Regions from separate parts of the Levilactobacillus muriae genome, predicted to be linked through region 2. Evidence: predicted binding sites of a transcription regulator. Region 2 holds the regulator's gene; the other holds the start of a gene.
The links. Region 2 encodes NrdR, which represses ribonucleotide reductase genes. Its sites were predicted from a motif close to ACACNATATATNGTGT; they were not measured.

Region 1: the regulator NrdR is predicted to act here: its motif matches at 1,910-1,925, upstream of ACKTSF_RS03665 (deoxynucleoside kinase).

Annotation. Positions count from the first base shown of each region.
Region 1 is NZ_BAAFRU010000004.1:99,290-102,418, reverse strand. Features, by position in the region: gene serS (serine--tRNA ligase) at 1-683, opposite strand, end outside; gene ACKTSF_RS03670 (hypothetical protein) at 932-1,075, opposite strand; gene ACKTSF_RS03665 (deoxynucleoside kinase) at 1,217-1,849, opposite strand; gene ACKTSF_RS03660 (amino acid permease) at 2,089-3,129, opposite strand, start outside.
Region 2 is NZ_BAAFRU010000007.1:22,300-25,428, reverse strand. Features, by position in the region: gene ACKTSF_RS06070 (replication initiation and membrane attachment family protein) at 1-1,025, opposite strand, end outside; gene nrdR (transcriptional regulator NrdR) at 1,029-1,529, opposite strand; gene coaE (dephospho-CoA kinase) at 1,756-2,391, opposite strand; gene mutM (bifunctional DNA-formamidopyrimidine glycosylase/DNA-(apurinic or apyrimidinic site) lyase) at 2,384-3,129, opposite strand, start outside.

The DNA of each region.
Region 1 (3,129 bases), on a different contig from region 2:
ATCAGGGTCATATCTTCGTCCCGCAATTGGTAGACGTCTGCCTTAAACTTAGGGAATTGCCCGGTCCCGTACATGGAATCATCGTTCACGATGTAAGGGGGTAAGACTTCCTTAAAGCCAGCCTTGGTGTTCTCATCGAGGAAGAAGTTGTAAACGGCTCGTTCCAGACGTGCACCTAATCCCAAGTAATAGAGGTAACGACTTCCAGAAACCTTGGCTCCCGCTTCAAAGTCCAGGATACCCAAGTCTTCACCCAATTCGTAGTGGGCCTTTGGCTTGAAATCCAAGTTAGGCTTTTCGCCCCACTTACGAATCTCCACACTACCATCTTCCGTCAAGCCAACTGGCACGTTGTCGTTAGGAATATTTGGTAAGTGAGCAGCTGCATCGTGGACTTGAGCCTTCAACGTATCAAGGTCGGCATCGATCTTCTTGATATCCGCACTAACCTGACGCATTTCGGTAATCTTGTCATTGGCGTCTTCTTTGTTCCGTTTGAGTTGTGAAATCTCATCGGACACCGTGTTCCGTTGTGCCTTCATGGTTTCACTCTTGACAATCAATTCTCGACGTTGCGCATCTAATCCCAGTAGATCATCGATATCAGCGGGATCAACGCCCCGGGTTGCTAACTTTTCTTTAATAAAGTCGGGTTCTTGGCGAATCAATTTTAAATCTAACATCTGCTTACTCCCTTCAGTTTTCCGGATGATACAAAAAAGGCCTCCGTCACATGGGACGAAGACCTTCGCGGTACCACCCAAGTTCATGACTGTAATCTTCAGTCATACCCTTGAACATGATAACGGTCTGCACCGTGCGGCATTACCCGCCCACTTTAGTTAGTGCTGGAATGTTCGACGTTGCGGTTTGCAGCTTTCCCCGCTTCTCTGGCCGTCTACTGGATAGGCACCTCGTGTTTTTGATTACGCTAATCATACCGCATTTCGACCGCAATGACAATCGGGAAATTCTCCTTTGCCACCACCCATGAATCGTCCCAACGCATCCCCGCGAACCGCTCCAATACATCCCGCCTAAATTTGACGATCGGTAAGCCGGTGATCTTAGGCAAAGTCGCCGATAGCCTAGTGCTTCGCAGAAACTGTACTGGGTGTGAACGTATACCACGGTTGTCCACCTTAAGTTGCGAAAAAAAGAGCACCAACCGAAGTCAGTGCTCTCAACCATTTACCATGGTTTACTCAAATTAAGCCTAAAGTGCAGCAATCTTTTCGTCGATCAGGTGAAGCACTTCTTGACGAGCTGCTGGGTCTTCAACGAAGTCCAGCTTGTCACCGTCAATTTGCATCTTCGGCGACTTGTCATAATTGTTGTACCAGTTCACGTAGCGTTGGTCGAGTTCCTTATAGTATTCGAACAGGCTAGGGTCGTGATCAATTTGTTCGTAAGAACGACCACGCTTCTTGATCCGTTCCAACATCGTTTCAAAGGAAATGTTGATGTGAATCAATAAGTCGGGGTTCTTCTTGTGTACAGCGTCTGGCAATTCTTGCATCATGTTGGCCAGTAAGGAATCGTAAATGTCGACTTCCGTGCTAGTTGCGCGACCAAGGTCAGCGTTCAAGTGAAAGAGTAAAGAATCTTCGAAGATCGAACGATCCAGAACACTTTCATCGTCAGCGTTGGCAGCCTTGATGCTGTCCATTCGTTTGTTTAAAAAGTAGATTTGCAATAAGAAAGCATACTTTTGCGGGTTCTGGTAAAACAGTGGCAGAATCTTATTATCGTCCACCGATTCATAAAAAGCTGGTTTTTGTAAGTGTTCGGCTAATAAGTTCGTTAGACTCGTCTTGCCGGCCCCAATTGTTCCTGATAGTACAAGCATGCTATCTCTCCTTTGATTTACGCGCATACCGGAAATCGTTTTCATCCGGATTAAATTTCAACACTACATATTGTACCAACCCTATCGTCAAAAGACAATATATCGTGGAAAATTACTTTTGAGCGATTCAAGCGTTCTGTCCCCTCGTCAGACACAAAACGGCGACTGGTCGGGATTCACTCGAACCAATCGTCGTCAAAAGTTTTTTATTTAAGTGAAAATTGCCACACAATTTCAGATTAATCGTTTGAAGCTTCACGCGCCGCAGCGTCTTCCTTTAACGTCCCATCACGATGGACTGGGGAGACATCGACATCCTTCAGTGGAATCAACTTGGTATGCTTCTTGAGCTTGTAGCCAAAGTAAAGAACTAAGACCAGTGGCACACTCATGTAAGTAACCAGAACTTGTTCCCAGTTACCCGTGAAGAAGGATTGTGGATCTTGACCCACAATAACGGCGATACATAATACCAAGGCCAGAATTGGGCCTAATGGGAACCACTTTGCATGGTACTTCAGTTCAGACAGCTTGTGACCTTGTAAGGTGAAAGCCCGACGGAACCGTAAATGAGATAACGCAATCCCAAACCAAGCGATGAATCCGGTCAACCCACTAGCGGCAACTAACCACATGTAGATTTGAGGACCCGCAATACTACTGATGAAGGTCAAAGCAGCGATGACGGTCGTCGCAATCAGAGCGGGGTAAGGAATCCCATTCTTCCCGGTCTTTTCGAACAACTTAGGTGCGTAGCCTTCCTTGGAAAGGGAGAACAACATCCGCGTTGACGCATACATCCCGGAGTTAGCGGCAGAAATAACAGCCGTTAAGATAACCGCGTTCATCACACTGGCAGCGGCAGCCAAACCGGCACGTCGGAAGACTAACGTAAACGGACTGATCGCAATGTCACTTGCGGAAGAACCTAACAGATCATGACTCGTGTATGGTAAGACAGCGGCAATCACAAAGATAGCTAAAATATAGAATAAAATAATCCGCCAGAACACTGAGTTAATCGCCTTAGGGACACTGTGTGAAGGGTCTTCAGATTCACCGGCCGTGATACCCACTAATTCAGTACCTTGGAAGGAGAACCCGGCAACCACGAACACACTCAGAATGGCTGGGAAACCGCCAACGAATGGTGCCTTCTTGTAAGTAAAGTTTTCCAAACCGGTTGCGTGACCACCCATGATACCCACGATAGTCATTAACCCAACGGCCAAGAAGATAAAGATCGTGACAACCTTGATCAGAGACATCCAGAACTCCGT
Region 2 (3,129 bases):
CGACTCACCAAGTCCCGAACAATTCGTTGCTCACCATCCGTCACGAACCCACCCGTATTCTGCTTGATTCCTTGCAGAAATTTAACGGGTGCAGTCGTGCTGGCAACCTTAAGCAACGCTTGTTCTGCACTGGAAACCCCTGTCGCAGTGGACGCGGTGGCCGACGAGGCATTTGCTACTGAATCAGCCGGGGTGCCAACTGTCGCCTCGCTACGATACTGATACCCAAAGGCCTGCGCGACGATACGTTTGAACTGCTCAGGATTAAAAATATTGGTTGCCAGATCCGTCGCCTCACCGATGTAACGGGCCATAGTCGGCTCATCCAAGCCATAGGTGGCGTGCTCCGTCAACAATAATTGACGGTACTTGCTGACAGCTCGAGTGTCCACGAAGGATCGTTCCAGCAGCTCACCCAACAACTTAAAATCAAATTGAACCTTGTCTGGGGACAGATCCGGTGCACGTCTAGTTGATGCCAAATTCTGCCGATTGCTCGAAACCACTGCAGGAATCTCCCGCAACTCATCGCCATCCACGTGGAAGACGTCCAGAAAGTTCTTGGTAATATTTTGTTCATCGTCGCTAGACCTTGCCACCACAGTATTCGCTGTAACCAACGACTGATACAGGTCCTCTCCTACGACACCTAGTAATTGAACGCTCAACAGGTCATCTTTGAAGAAATCCTGTGGCGTAAGTGGCGCGTGCAGTTCATAAACGAAGCTGGAGAGATCCCCCTCTGTCTTGAACCGCGTCGTCAGTAGTCCGGTCGCCTCTAAGCGCAGTCGTGCTGCGTATAGGTGAGCCAAGTCTAAGCCCAGCTCCGCTAATAAAATAGCGTGACGCTTATAAGTCTCACGCTGTGGGAGCCAAAAAAGGGCCGAGAAGAGCCCCGTGGCACTCGGTCCAATGATCGGTTGGTAGAGCTGCGTTAAGGTTTGCCAACTTTGGTCGGTCAACCGATCCGCCAACCGAACCAAAAAGCCCGTCTTTGGCTGCAATTGGTGCCAGGAATCCTCCATGCCTTATTTCGCCTCGCTTTGCCGGTCTGTCCGGTCCTTAGCTTTCGCTTTGTCTTTATCCATCATGTCTTTCAATTCGTTGAAGAAGACCCCTGTATCCTTGAACTGCCGGTAAACACTGGCAAACCGGATGTAGGCAATCTCATCAACATCGACCAATCGGTTCATCACGTATTCCCCAATCAGCTGACTGGAAATTTCGTTGACGCCGAGTGCCCGAATCTTATTTTCAACGTCATCGACGATCTTCGTCATGACGTCCATCCCCACCGGCCGCTTTTCAGCCGAGCGAATGATCCCGCGTAAGATCTTTTCGCGATTGAATTCCTCACGCGTGCCGTTCTTTTTAATTACCAACAGCGGGGTCGCTTCGACCCGCTCAAACGTCGTGAACCGAAAGCCACAGCTCTCACACTCACGACGCCGGCGGATGACACGCCCATCGTCGGTCGGTCGACTGTCGACGACCCGCGATCCATTATGATGACAGTGCGGACACTGCATTTTGGTCACCTCATTTTTTCATTGGTTACTTGATTATCTATGCTTGACGTTCGTAAAGATTGTTGTCTGCGGCTAACACAGTGTTTAAACCACAACGATTAGTCACAGCTTTTTACTGACTAAACCAGAACCATACGACAATTGCGAACTCGCACAGCTATCGCCACAATTTCCACAGGAAACAACGTTGTCTTAATGATTGCTTCGTCAGCTAACATATCACTACCTAATCCAAGCCTTCAGCCAAAATTGCTGCCGACGAGCCTAAATTAGTGGTGTCAAGCCATTCTACCACTTGTTGACGCGTTTGGGCAATCGTTCCCGCGTTATCGATGACCACATCAGCTAGTGCTACCTTCTTAGCGATGGGCCATTGTTGGTCCATTCGAGCCTGAGCCGCTGCTTCATCGAGGGTGTTACGGGCCATCAAACGCTGTCGTTGGGTCGCTGCCGGGACTGCGACCACCATCACGTGATCCACCAGATGTACCAGATACCCAACTTCGTAAAAAGTTGGCGCATCAATGACGATACCAGCCACCTTTTGAGCCCGATACAGCGCCAACTGGCGGTGAATCTCCACCTGAATCAGTGGGGTCGTAATGGCCTCCAACTGGTGTAACTTCTCTGGATGGCTAAAGACTAGCTGCCCCAGCTTTTGACGGTCGAGGCTCCCATTTCTTTGACGAAAGTCTTCACCGAAGGTTGCACAAATCTGTTGGATCCCCGGTGTTCCCGGTGCCACCACCTGACGTGCAATGACATCTGCGTCAATGATCTTCAAACCAGCCAAGTCTAGCCAGTGGCTGACGGTCGACTTACCAGTGGCGATCCCACCAGTTAGTCCCCACACCTCAGTCATCGTTGCGTTCCTCCAATGCTTCGGGCGGATAAGGCTGGCAGTGGGGGCAGAGATGCGTTCCCCGCTGTGCCACCTTGATCTTCACAATCTCGGTACCACAGCGTTCACAAGGTTCTCCCTCATGACCGTAGACGTGCAAATGATTTTGGAAGTTACCCGCCTCGCCAAACGCCGTCGAAAAGGTGTGGACTGTCGTTCCGTGCCCTTTAATGGCCACAGCTATCTCGGCAATGATGTTTTGCCGTAACGTCTCCAATTGCTTCTTTGTCAACGTATCGGCCGGCGTTAACGGATTAATTTTGGACAACCAGAGAACCTCATCCACGTAGATGTTGCCCAGCCCGGCAATCCGCGATTGGTCCAACAAAAATGGTTTGACGACCTTATGAGACTTGCCGAAGGCCTGCTGCATGTAGGCCAACGTCAACGTCTCTGCCGTGGGCTCCGGTCCTAACTTCCCCAGCGATGGCAGTTCGGTGTCTTCTGTGCCCGTCTCGACCAGACGCATCCGGCCAAATTTACGGGTATCGTTGTACCGCAGCTCGCGGTTATCGGTCAAATGGAAAATAACGTGGGTGTGCTTGGGAATTGGACTTCCCTCCGGCTGTACATCATACTTGCCCTCCATCCGGAGGTGTGACACCATCGTCAGGTTGCCGCTGAACCGAAAGAGTAGGTACTTGCCACGTCGGTCGATTCTTTCAATTTTGCGTCCAATCAGATCAGCCGTAAAAATCT